DNA from 3 places in the Cupriavidus basilensis genome. Region 3 is predicted to be linked to each of the others. Evidence: predicted binding sites of a transcription regulator. Region 3 holds the regulator's gene; each other region holds the start of a gene.
The links. Region 3 encodes FliA, which starts transcription of late flagellar genes. Its sites were predicted from a motif close to CTAAAGTTTNNNNNNNNNNNGCCGNTA; they were not measured.
Positions count from the first base shown of each region.

Region 1 (4,276 bases), on a different replicon from region 3:
AGCTAAAGTGCTTGACGATTAGGACATTTTGCCCTAATATAGCACTTGAAGGCCGGGCATTTCGCCCAGGTCAACTACCGGAGAAAGTCCGATGAACACCCAAGAGCAACCCGTTACCGCTTCCCTGGTCGCCGAGGCCCAGCGCCTCGACTTCCTGCCCGCCTACTTCGGCCCGCGTCTGATGATGCGCGGCGAGGCCCTGGTGTATGCCTGGCTTCGCCGGCTCTGCGAACGCTACAGCGGCGCGTATTGGCACTACTACACCTTGTCGGACGGCGGTTTTTACATGGCCCCCGACCTGGCCGACCGCCTGGAGATCGAGGTGGACGGCAACGGCTTCCGAGGCGAGTTGTCGGCCGACGCCGCCGGCATTGTCGCAACCCTGTTCGCGCTGGGCCAGCTCGCGGCCGAGGCCGCCGACACGGACGCCGGCGATGCCCTGATCGACCGCTATCACTTCCTGCGCGGCTTCGCAGCCAGCCACGCCGAGGCGGCCGCGATCTACCGGGCTATTGACTGATGAGGGGCGGCCCCGGCTTCGGCCGGGGCTTCCAGGAGGCGACCATGACCAGGAACAACGCTCCCCAGGCACCGACGAACAGCTACGCGACGGACGGCAAGTGCCACAACGCCGAGCCGGGCACCTACGGCCACGAATGCGGCAAGCCGGCCGCATGGATCGGCACGAACCACAAGGGGTTCAGCTCGGGATTCTGCGACGACTGCAAGCGCCACGGCTACGAAGCCCGCGACGTGATCGCGTGGCGGCGTGCTGACACTTGAGGGGCCGGCCGATGGCGAAGAAACGCAAGACGCCGGCCCAGCCGGGCCAGGACTGGAACGCGCCGGCGGCCGAGCTGCTGGCCGAGCTGCCCACCGAACGCGACGAGCTGCTGGCCGCCGCCGTGGCGGCCGTGGTGGAGATCGACGCGGCGATCATGCGCGGCGACGGTGCGGCCGCCGAGGCGGCCAGCGACCGATACGAGGCCGTCATCTGGAAGATGAACGGCGGAACGCACGTGGGCAGCATGGCCGACCACGACGCGCCCGGCCAGGTCATCGAGCGCCATTGCGCGGCGGTGCCTGGCGACGTGCCCTTGTGGGGCCAGCGCGGCCAGTTCCTGGTCGCGGATGGCGACATGCGCGCCCTGGTGGAGTACGAGGCCGGCTACGGCGGGCCGCTGGGTGCCCACTTCCAGTTCCACGTCATCGACCTGGACAGGCCGTTTATCTCCGAAACGGGCTACCGCTCGCACTTCGACACGGCGCAGGGCTGCATGACGGTGGACGAGGTTGCGCGCGGCATCCTGGCTGCGCAGCGAGCCGAGAAGAAGCGCCCGGTGATGGTCGAGGCCAGCTACCGCGACCGCCTGGCCGATGCTCCCCTGCCCGCTTGGCTGGCCGGCCTGGAGCCGCCGGCGCGGCGCGAACCGGCGACCGTCCTGGTGCCGCCGGGGTTCGTCCTGGTCGATGTGGTGCTGCCCTCGCATCGGGCCTTCATCGCCAGGCGCTGGGCGGCCGAGGCCGCGACCAGGATCAAGGCGGCCAGGGCCGCCGGGTTGGACGCCAAGGGAAAAATCACCGGCGCAGGCCCGGAGCGAGATCCCGCATCGCCAGAAACGACGATGACCTGCAGCATCGTCAAAGCCGACGATGCCGAGCCGGTCGAGGGCGGGCCTGTATCGCCGGAAACGACGATGCCGGGAGCGAGCGCGGCAACCTGCAGCATCGCCAGGAATGGCGATGGAGGCCCGGCCGACCGGGTGGAGTTCAAGCCCGGCCAGCGGTGCGAGATCGTGAGCGTCCATCACCCGGTTTTCGACCGCTACATCGGCAAGCGCATCATCATCGTGAAGGTGCATCCCGACACCCGCCAGGTGTGGGCGCACGACGACAGGCCGGTAACGTACAAGACCAATCGCGCAGGCCGGCGCGTGGTCGATTCAGACCCGAGCTGCATCCAGTCGATCTACGGCTTCGACCAGTTGCGGCTTATCACTTGACCAGGAGAACGAACGAATGACGAACGACGCCAATATCCGGCTGGAGTGCTTGAAGCCGGCCGAACGCTGGGCACAACCGACCGGCGAGGAAGTCCGCGAGGTGCTGCGCCTGGCCGGGTTCAGCGGCAGCAAGGCCGCGAAGGCGCTGGGGCTGGGCGCGAAGGGCGACCGCACGATCCGCCGCTGGATCGGCGAGGACACCCCGATTCCCTATGCGGCATGGGCGATCCTGTGCGACCTGGCCGGGCTGGGCGTGATCTGGAAAGAGGATTGACGCCAAGGGAAAGGTTTTAGCGGCTAAAGTTTAGCCTTCGGATTCCGGTAAAGCGAAAAAAGTTTAGCTAAAGTGCTTGACAGGCTAGGGCATTTTGCCCTAATATAGCACTTGAAGGCCGGGCACATCGCCCAGGTCAACTACCGGAGAAAGTCCGATGAGCGACAACAAGATCATGCCCTGGATTGACGAGCTGGAGGGCGCGGCAGCGACCGACTTCCCGGCCCGCCGTGACGAGATCGCGGCCATGATGGCCGAGGCGGCCGAGCTGGTGCGCAAAGCCGAGGAACTGCGCGGCAAGGCGTACTTCGCCGGATGCTCCCTGGAGGGGCAGGCCAAGGGCCATTGGTCGATGGAAGCCGTCGAGCAGGCCAAGCGCCGGGCCGGCTGGTAAGAGCACATGGCCCGGTCGGCAACGGCCGGGCCTATCGAGGACGCCAAGAAGGGAGTATTGCGTGAGCCGAGGCAAGATCAAGGGCGGCCCCAGGTGGAGGAACGCCCCGGAGTGATCCGGGGCGCTTGGCCTGGTGCTGGCACACCGTAACCATGCTTCCGAGTGGGAGCACCCAGCATTCAACACGTAAGCGCGTGGAGGGTCAAGCTATGTCCAACATCATCAAGTTCCCCAAGGAGATCGAGCAGCCCGCCGCGCCCGCGCCGGTGGAGCCTGCCGCCGCGCCTGCTGCCCCCAACAAGGCCCCCGGTGCTGGCCTGCTGGCCGGCCTGGTCAAGTTCGTATGGGTGGCGACCGTGTTGGTCTGGCCGATCCTCAAGTGGGTGCTGTCGATTGCCACCTTCTTTCAGTTCGTGCGGATGCTCTACCACTGGAACACGCCTGGCGTGTATGCCGGCTGGTCGTTCCTGGTGTACTTCGCGGTGCTGACCGCGATCACCTACTTCGTTTCGATCTACAAGCCGAAGGGGCTTTGACATGAAAAAACAGACCCTGCCCTACCCGCCGGGATTCGTGGAGCCAACCACGGGCCGCGTGGCCGTCCTGGTGCGCGAGTACGCGGCCAGCGATTTGAACGGCGATGCGCCGGCCTATTGGTACAGCGCGCAATCCGAGGAATGGGGCCTTGACCCCTGGCGGCTCGTTGAAGGCGTCGATCCGCATGTGCATGGCGGTTCGTTCGACGTGTGCTTTGCGAGCGGCGGCACGCGCACCGTGGGGCCGTTGATGACGTTCTTCGTGAGCGCCGACCACGCGCAGCAGCTCGCAGTTTCGCGCGCCGCGTCGCAGATGGGGCGCTACGGAATGCGGGTGGTCGAGGTTCAGCAAGGCCCCGACGACCTCAAGCGCCTAGCCGCGCTGTATTCGGATGACGCCAAGAAGGGGTGATTTTTAGCCGCTAAAAGGCTTGACGCGCCCGGCGAGTTTAGCTAAACTTCTGCACATGGTCGGCGGCTGGCACCGCCTTTTGTTCAACAACCGGGTGTGGAGTTTATATGGGTGTTCTCCATGAAGAAACGGCTAACCGAAGCCCAATTCCAGGCGGCGATCAAGGGCCTGGAGATCGGGCAACAGACCATCGACATAGCGCGCGGCGTGCTGGTCGATGGAAGGCCCCAGGCCGAGTTTGTGGCCTCGCTGGGGCTGACCAAGGGGGCGGTATCGCAAGCGGTCAGTCGCGTGTGGGCAGCGGCGGGGGAAGTGCTCCCGCAGGGCTTCGCGCGGGTGACGGCGGTACTGCCGGAGCATCAAGCGTTCATCGTCAAGCGTTGGGAAGCCGACGCCAAGGGAAAGAGGAAACAGGAACCCAACTCATGAAAACACTGGTCACGGCAATTCAGAAAGGCGGACAGGGCAAGACCTTCGCAACCTGCCACCTGGCGTTCGACTTCCAGGAGCGCGGCCTTCGGGTTGCAGTGATCGACCTGGACACCCAGGGCAATGCAAGCTGGACGCTGGCCGGCCACGACTCGGGCTATCCCGCCAGTCGCATGTTCACCGCCGGCGGCGACGAGCTGCGCGCCTGGTTCGCTGGCCGGGAGGATG
Region 1 covers NZ_CP062809.1:21,881-26,156, reverse strand. Annotated here, with positions in the region: gene F7R26_RS40475 (antirestriction protein) at 92-520, shown strand; gene F7R26_RS40470 (hypothetical protein) at 565-783, shown strand; gene F7R26_RS40465 (hypothetical protein) at 795-2,003, shown strand; gene korC (transcriptional repressor KorC) at 2,020-2,277, shown strand; gene kleA (stable inheritance protein KleA) at 2,435-2,671, shown strand; gene kleE (KleE stable inheritance protein) at 2,881-3,207, shown strand; gene F7R26_RS40445 (DUF2761 domain-containing protein) at 3,209-3,619, shown strand; gene F7R26_RS40440 (transcriptional regulator KorA) at 3,740-4,048, shown strand; gene F7R26_RS40435 (ParA family protein) at 4,045-4,276, shown strand, end outside.
Region 1: the regulator FliA is predicted to act here: its motif matches at 2,301-2,327, upstream of kleA (stable inheritance protein KleA).

Region 2 (4,276 bases), 770 kb from region 3:
CCTGTCGGCCCCGGTGCCCTATGCCGGCCAGCAGCCGTTGCTGATCCCGGTGCCGGCTGACCTGCTGCGCCCGGAGAACGAACTGCTTGTCACGATCGGTGCCAGCGCCAGCTCGCGCGGCGGCCTGTCACGCGTGGAGTTTGGCGCGCCGGCACTCGTGGAGGCGCACTACCAGCGGGCGCTCTGGTTCAAGGTCATCGGCCCGGTGGTCATCGCAGCGGCCAGTGTGCTGCTGGCTTGCCTGGCGGCGCTGGTGTGGTGGCGGCAGCGGGATCCCCTGTTCGGGTTATATGCCATCGCCGAGCTTGGCTGGTCTTTCGGGCTGGCCGAGTACTTCGTTGCCGACGACACCGGCGCGCCCGATGTGTGGCTCGCCTTGGTGCTGGCCGGGCGGGCGGTCTTCATGTACGCGACCGCCAGGTTCGCCATCCTTGTGACGGGCCTGGAGGCGCGCTGGCTGCGCCGCGGGATGCTGCTTTACCTGAGCGTCAAGCTTCCGCTGATCGCACTGATGGTGACGGCCCATAGCACCCACGCCATGGTGCTGGCCAATGTGGTCGTCAATGTTGCGATGGCATTGTCGATCGTGGCCGTTCTGATCCGCGCCGCCGTGACGCGTCCGGAGCGTGAGCGCACGGCGATTGCCGCCGCCCTTGGCCTCACCCTGCTCATCTCGGTGCTGGATTTGATCCATGTCTGGTGGATCGGGGATGACTACTGGGACTCCTCCGTCACCCGCTACGTGTCGCTGATTTTCAGCCTGACCATGGGCTGGCTGCTGGTCGACCGCTACACGCGCGCCACACACATGCTGGCTGCCCTGAACAAGAAGCTCGACAGCGCGGTCTCGCGCAAGGAGCAGGAACTGCATGCGCTATACCTCCACTCCCGCGAGATGGAGCGCGAGCAGGCCACCCTGCAGGAGCGTGGCAGAATCATGCGCGACATCCATGACGGGCTTGGCAGCCAGCTGGTGGGCATGCTCGCCATGCTGCGCTCCGGCGGCCCTTCCATGCACACATTGCAGCAACAACTGCAGCATGCGCTGGATGCCTTGAAACTATCCGTCGACGCGCTGCAGGACACCGGCGGCGACCTGGCCACCGTGCTCGGCAACCTGCGCTACCGGCTTGGCCCGCGGCTGGAGGCGGCGGGATTACGGGTGGACTGGCAGGTAGCGCGCCTGCCGGCGCTGCACGACCTGACGCCGCAGCGGGTGCGTGAGCTGCACTATCTGTTGCTGGAGGTGTTTTCCAATGCCATGCAGCATGCGGGCGGCAGCGCTATCCGGGTCTCGGCGCGCCATGATGCCTGCCAGCAAGCGCTGGTCATCGAGATCCACGACAATGGCCGCGGCTTTACGCCCGAGGCTGCCGCGCACGGACGGGGATTGGGAAATATGCGCCGGCGTGCCGAGGCCATCGGGGCGGCGCTGGACCTGCGCTCTTCGGCGCAAGGAACGACCGTGCGGCTGACGTTTGCACTGGCGCCGCAGCCACCCGGCTGCGCCGATTAGCCCCCCGCGCCCGTTTGATGTCAACCCGGGCGCGGGCAGCTCCGTTACCGGATTGCCGGAATCAGACCTTGACGTCGATGTTCTGGCCAAGGTGAGGGGGATTGCTGGCCGGAACGCTGACTTGCGGCATCGAGCCCAGCAGGGTTGCCACGCTCTGGGCCTGCAGGTCCAGCGACTTGCGCAGCATCATGGTGGGCACCGGATCGCCGCCCGAGTTGCTAGCCGCACTGACGAGGGAAATATCCATTGAAGGGTCTTCCAGGTTGAAATTGAGGTTGAGATTGAAGCGACGTTCGAAGCTACGGTTGAAGCTACGATTGGCATTGAAGCCAGCGGGAAGGCGCACCTCCCAGCATCCATGTTGTCGGCCACCAACCGGGAATCTTTAGCGCGGCGGCCGCAATAGCGGGCCGCCCGCTTGGCATCCGGAACGTTTATCATAAGCAGCCCGGCCGCTTTGGCCGGGAAAGACCGGACAGCCCGCATCGTCAGGATAGCGGCTGAATCCGGCGAAACCAGTCACCAGAATGAACATCATGGGTCGGGCGCAAAACATTGCGGGAAGCGTCGCTATTTCGTGTTTGGCTTTTGGCATCTCGACGGATTGCCTGGCGCTGGACTCGGCCGAACTCTATGAGCGGGAATCGCCCAGCATCTGGGTGGTATCCGTCTTTGACGCGCAGGGCACGCGGTTTGGCCTGGGCAGCTCGGTGGTGATCGGGCCGGAGGAACTGGTCACCAACTGCCATGTGCTCAAGAGCGGCAAGTCCATCAGCATCCGGCGCGAGAAGGTCACGTATGGCGCCAGCCTGGTGCACGCCGATGTCGAGCGCGACCTCTGCATCCTGCGCGCCAAGGGCCTCACCGCCCCGGCGGTAAAGATCGCGCCGCTGGCCGCGCTCAAGGTGGGGCAGAAGGTCTACGCCATCGGCGCGCCGCGCGGCTACGAGCTGACGCTGAGCGATGGCCTGCTCTCCTCGCTGAACAAGGACGAGCGCGACCGCATCGTCCGCCTGCAGACCACCGCCCCGATCTCCCCGGGCTCCAGCGGTGGCGGCCTGTTCAACACGGACGGGCAACTCGTCGGCATTACCTACCTGATGCGAACCGACGCGCAGAACATCAACTTTGCCATTCCCGCGCAATGGATCAGCGAGGTGCCGGCGCGGTCCGCGCTGGCGCTGCAGAAATTCCGTAGCGAGACGGCATCCGCCGCCCCGCCTGCCATGGCGCTCCCGCCTGGCCAGCCCGGGCAGCCCAGCCAGGGCGCCACGGCCTACGCCCCGGCCCGGCCCGCTGCCGGCGCGCCGGGCAGGCAACTGACCGGGGCCGAGCTGACCAGCCATTTCACGCATCTAGGCAGGATCAACGCCATCGCGCCGTCCGGCGTTACGCTCTGGATGCAGGTCCGGGAAAGCGGCAGCCTGGACGTGACAAACTCCGTCAGCCGCGGCTATTCGTCCGGGCGCTACCGCATCGAGCCGGAAACCAGCCAGGTCTGCCTGGAGATGGCCAACCCGAATTTCAGCGCGATGCAAACGTGCTATCGGCTGACCGAGGCCGACGGACGCTATGTCATGCGATCCGCCACCAGTCCCTATTACTTTTCATACACGAAGTAGTGAGCGGGCGCCGGCCGCAGCCGCTCGCCTCGCCATTTCTCTCTGGGCACAAGACATGGGAAACCGATATCGAAATAGCGCCCCCGTCGCGCTGGCCGTAGCGTCGATGCTGCTCGGCGGCTGCGCGCCGACCACCGTCGGCGTGACCAGCCGCGCCAGCGACTACACCGGCAAGCCCACCCGCATGTATGTGCTGGGCACTACCGGCATGGGGTGGAACAGCGACTTCTCCGCGGCATTCGCGGCCAAGTTCCGCGAGGTGACCCGGCAGTGCGGCGTGGAATCGGCATACGACGAGATCTCGGGGCTGGAGCTGGACTCGACCGCGCTGACCGGCAGGATGCGCACGTTCGGCGCCGATACGGTGCTGACCATCGCCAACGGCGGGGGTGTGGTCAATGCGTCCGGCGGCCGCCTGTCGATCGAATATGGCACGACCCTGACGGATGTCAGGCAGAACCGCGCGGTGTGGAAAGGCAAATACACGTTCAGCCGCGGCGGCACCATCATCCCGATCGAGGAACGCGCTGCAGTCCTGGCGATCGACATCACCAACAGCCTGAAGAAGGACCGCTTCCTCACCGGCTGCGGGCAGATCGCGCTGGGCCAGAATGGCCGGCTCGACCCGGCTGCCGTGCCGCATGTCGCTGCCGGCGGCAGCAATGGCCCGGCCGGCAGCACGAATCCGATCAGCCAGGCCCGCCCGGCGCCCTCCGTCTCCGCGCCCGCGGGCCCCGCTACCGCGGCAACCCTGCGGGATCTGCAAGACCTGCTGCCACCGAAGTGACCGGCGCGGGCCGCAACGGGATCAAACGCCCAGCCCGGCCTCGTCCAGATCCGCGAACAGGATCGTGCCCGTTTCCGATTCGGTCACAAACACCTTGCGCGGCCGCCCCGGCTCAACGGCGGGCTAAAACGCCACGTTGGTGGTGGTTGCGCCCGCCGGGCTGGCGAGGATCGCCTCGGGCTCGCCACGCTTGCTCAGCACCCACACGCAGCCCAGGCTGGGCATAGGTAGTGGCCACACTGAGGGTTGCCAGGGCAAGGCTGGCGCAAAGGCGGTGGTACATGGCTGTCTCCATTGATGCCTGACTGATGTCCGGTGTTCGCTATTCGTGGCTCACGCTTGCTCTTGGCC
Region 2 covers NZ_CP062804.1:2,181,567-2,185,842, forward strand. Annotated here, with positions in the region: gene F7R26_RS30630 (sensor histidine kinase) at 1-1,516, shown strand, start outside; gene F7R26_RS30635 (YjfB family protein) at 1,578-1,862, opposite strand; gene F7R26_RS30640 (S1C family serine protease) at 2,098-3,138, shown strand; gene F7R26_RS30645 (hypothetical protein) at 3,194-3,925, shown strand.
Region 2: the regulator FliA is predicted to act here: its motif matches at 1,879-1,905, upstream of F7R26_RS30635 (YjfB family protein).

Region 3 (4,276 bases):
ATGGGCAGGATGGGGACGGCAGGCGAGATCCGCATGTGGCGAGGCCGCTGCACGGCGCGCCCCGGACCGGGGCGGCCATGCGGCTCGTGAGACAATGCCAGGCCGAACGCCAGACTTATTCTTCCTAAAGTTTTGCAGGAATCATCCGATAAGCCGAAGGAACCCAGCAAGGAATCACCGTGAAGATCAATCAGACCACCTCGTCGAGGCCGACCGATGCCACCGACGGCGCTGTCCGTACAGCCGCCGGTGCTCCCCAAGCGGCCGCAGCACCGGTCACGACCGACGTGCGCATGAGCCCCCTGGCTGCCCAAGTGCGCGACATCGGCTCGCGCCTGGTCCAGGACCAGGACGATGACATCGATACCGCCAAGGTCGACGAGATCCGCCAGGCAATCACCGAAGGCCGCATCAAGATTGACCCCAGCAAGATCGCCGACGGGCTGCTCGCGTCGCTTCGCGAACTGAACGGCGGGGCGTAGCCGGCTGGTGACGGACTGCCTTCCGGCCGCCGCCAGCGATAACCGGGCCGCAAGGCCAGCCACAGACCACAGACGATAGGCAACAACCATGAGCCAGTCCCTGATTCAGAACCTGAGCCGGGAAACCGAGTTGGTGCGGGAATTCTCCGCCGTGCTCGGCGAGGAAAGAAAGCTGCTCAAGACGGGCGACTACCACGCCCTTGCCGCGGCGCTCGATCGCAAAGTCGAACTGGCTGGCTTGCTCGGCGCGCTCACTACCGCGCGTGAAGCGCAGATGGGTGCACTCGGGATCCGCGTTGCCGCAGGCGGGCAACTGGTCGGCCGGCACATTGACCCTGGCACTGAGACGGCATGGCGGTCCCTGTTGCTCGCGGCGCGCACGGCGCGCGACGGCAATGAACTCAACGCAGCGGTGGTGGATGCACTGCGCGGTTATACCGACGAAGCCATCCAGGTCCTGCGCCAGCGCGGCGACACAGCCACGGTGTATGGGCGCGATGGACGTACTCAGACCGGCCCGCAGGGCGTCAGCCTGGCCAACGGTTGAAATCGATGCTTTGCAAATGTGGCTGCCCGCGGCGGCCACATGAAATCCGGCCAGACTTGGCGGATGAATCACACCGGCTTTACTCCCGCCGCCATGGATTCCGGGCTGGCTCGATGTCAGCCACAACCCCACTTATCTGGCGGACAGCGTGCCTCGCGAGGCAGGCTTCGACAGGCGCAGCAACAGTCCTGGGGATCCCCCAATCCCTGCCCGTGCGGTAGTCAGGGGCCTGGCGAACGCATCACCTGAAACTGACCGTCACCTGGTTCGACTGTCCGAACAACACCGGCGTCAACGCGCCCCGCCCAGGCACCTGAAACGCAAATACAAAGCCCTTGGCCGCATCGTCGCCGCCAAACGCCTCGGTCAGCCCTTCGGCCCCCGGCAACAGCATGCATCTCTGCGCATTGCACAGATAGGCCTGCAACCCGTTCGGCGGCGTACTCGCAAAGCTGTAGCGCCACCGCACGGTAGTAATCGTGCCCTCCGCCTGCGGCAAATAGCCCGAAGGCGTCATGGGCGCGGAGACGATGCGCAGTCCTTTGCCATGCAGCGCCGGTCCGCTCACCGACGCCGTCCAGGAATGCAAGGTCGTACCGCCGGGCGCGGCCCAGGCCGCACAGCAAGCCGCGGCGATCACGGCAGCGGAAACTCGCTGGCACCAGCCGCTCATAGCAATCCGCGCAACTGCGAACGCAGCCGTGTAATCGCCTGGCTACGGATCTGGCACACGCGCGACTCGGTGACTTCCAGCACCGCGCCGATTTCCCGCAGGTTCAGCTCCTGGTCATAGCACAGCGACAGCACCAGCTTCTCCCGCTCAGGCAGACGCTCGATGGCGCGGATCAGCGCTTCGCGCATCCCGCTCTCCATCAGCACAGTGAGGGGGTTGCCGTCATCGCTCACGCTCAGGTGCCGGTCCAGGAAGTCTTCCTCGCCGGAGCGCTCGAAGTCTTCATAGTGCAGCAACTGGCAGCCATAGACCTCGTTGAGCAGCGTCTGGTATTCGTCCAGCGGCAGCTCCAGCTCCTGCGCCACTTCGGAATCGAGCGGCGCACGGCCCAGCGTTTGTTCCAGGCCGCGCACGGTGCGCTCGATCCGCCGCGTGAACTGGCGCAGGCTGCGCGACTGCCAGTCGTTGGCGCGCACCTCGTCGAGCATGGCGCCGCGAATGCGCTGGCTGGCGTAGGTCTCGAAACGCGCACCGTGAGTGTCTTCATAGCGCTTGGCGGCGTCGAGCAGGCCAATCATGCCGGCCTGGATCAAGTCATCGAGCTGCACGCTGGCCGGCAGCTTGGCCGCCAGTTGCAAAGCGATGCGACGCACCAGCGACGCATGCGCCGTCACGGTATCAGTCTGTTCGAGCTTTCCCTGAATCGTATACATGGTGGAATTCTCGTGAGTCCTAGCTTGCAGGTCCCGGCGCTTAAGCCAGGGCCGTGGCCGTCGGCGCCATCGGCGCCGACAGGGTTGAACGGGGATCGGTGGACATTGGCCAGCTGGCAATGCCCGTGGCAATTCGGCGTAATGCGGCAGTGGCGGGCGCGGCCGGGAAGGCCTCGACCACGCAACGGCCCAATGTGGTACTACGCTCGACCAGCGGATCGTGCGGCAGGCTGCCCGCGGGGCTGGCCTCAACGCCAAGGTACTGGCTGGCGGTACGGGCCAGGTTGCCCAGCACCGCACTGGCTGCGGCGTCCCCGGCAGCGGCATTGATCACCAGGTGGAAACGCCGGCAGGCGTAAAGGTGATTGAGCTGCTTGATGCAGGCGTATGCGGCCTTGATCGAGGCCGGCTCGGCGCGCAGCACCACAACGAGGTTGTGCGCCGCGCCAGCCATTTGCGACAAGCCGCCATCCGCATCGCTGCGGGCGTCGCTGAGCACGGTGCGAAACGACTTGAGCAACTGCAGGTCGCCATTGGCCTGGGGGCTGCCCGGCAGCACGGCGATGGTGCCGGCGGGACGCTTGCCGAGCGCGGCATCGAGCGTCACTGCGCCGCCCAGCACCGCGGCCAGGGTGCCTTCCGGCATGGCGCCGGCAAGCCGCGTGGCGCGGGCGCCGAAGCGGTCCTCATCGACGAGCAGTACACGTTCACCTTGCAGGGCAAGGGCGTTGGCCAGCCCCAGTGCCACCGTGGTGGCGCCGGCACCGGCATCGCTTGCGACCACGGCAATGCGGCGCGTGGCGCGGGGCGCCAGCATGCGCCGCAGGCTTTCCGCCTGGTCGGATGCGAGTGAATTCACGGCTTATTCTCCCTGTGCCAGCGTCTCGAACACGCGGCTTGCGCTCATGCGCGCCTCGAGCAAGCCGCCGGCGCCGCCCAGCTGGAACGTCTCCGGCGGGGCTTCCTGAACAACGGGCTGCGCGGCGCGGCCGCCACGGGCCGGATAGTTTTCCAGCACGTCGAGCAAGGCCAGCAGGCGGCCGATGCCTTCGACCAGCACGGCGGCGCCGCAAGCCTGGCGAGCCGGCGCGCGGCCGGTCAGTCGCGCCAGGAATGCGCCGACTGAATCGTCGCTGGCCTGCTCGAGGCGCAGCGCGGCCACGCCCATCTGCAGCGCGAGCAAGCGGGCGCAGGCCTGCGCTTCAGCCTGTGCGGGTTCATTGCCACCGTCACCTTGGCCCAGGTGCTCCAGTGCATGGCGTAGCGTGCGCAGTTGCGCTTCGCCGGCTTCGGCCCAACGGGCCCAGCGGGCCAGTTGCGCGCCCTCGGCCGACAGCGCCGGGTCGCACAGCAGGTAATGCACGGCGAGCGTCTGGCCGTTCTCGCGGTCTACCACGCGCGACACCAGCAAGCCTGCCTCGATGCCGCCCTCGGCCCCAGCGCGGGCGCCGCGCGCCTGGCCCTCGAGCACGCGTACCGGGCTTTGCGCGATCCACTGCACAGCATCGCGGCCGCGGTAGTCCATGTCTTGCACGGCGTGGAAGGTCAGCGTCTCGGCCAGTGCATCGAGCTTGACGGCGTTACCGCCACTGGCCACCCGGGTAGTCTTGCGCGCGGTGGCCAGCCAGCGCTCACCTGCTTGCTGCCAGCGTGCCAGCATGGGGGCGGCAGGCATGGCGTCGAGTACGTTGACCACGGTACGGGCGGCAGCGATGGCGGCGCACAGCGTGGCGGCATCGGCCTCCCATCCGCCCTGGCCGCCTTGCAGCGCCGGGCCGGTACGGCCGGCGGGCGCGGCGGCGGCCGCCAGCGGCAGGCCGTCGCGGTCCGCCAGGAACAGCGTGTGTTGCCAGGGGCGCGG
Region 3 covers NZ_CP062804.1:2,951,097-2,955,372, forward strand. Annotated here, with positions in the region: gene flgM (flagellar biosynthesis anti-sigma factor FlgM) at 180-482, shown strand; gene F7R26_RS34050 (flagella synthesis protein FlgN) at 571-1,029, shown strand; gene F7R26_RS34055 (flagellar protein FlhE) at 1,271-1,702, opposite strand; gene F7R26_RS34060 (RNA polymerase sigma factor FliA) at 1,699-2,415, opposite strand; gene F7R26_RS34065 (MinD/ParA family ATP-binding protein) at 2,456-3,274, opposite strand; gene flhF (flagellar biosynthesis protein FlhF) at 3,278-4,276, opposite strand, start outside.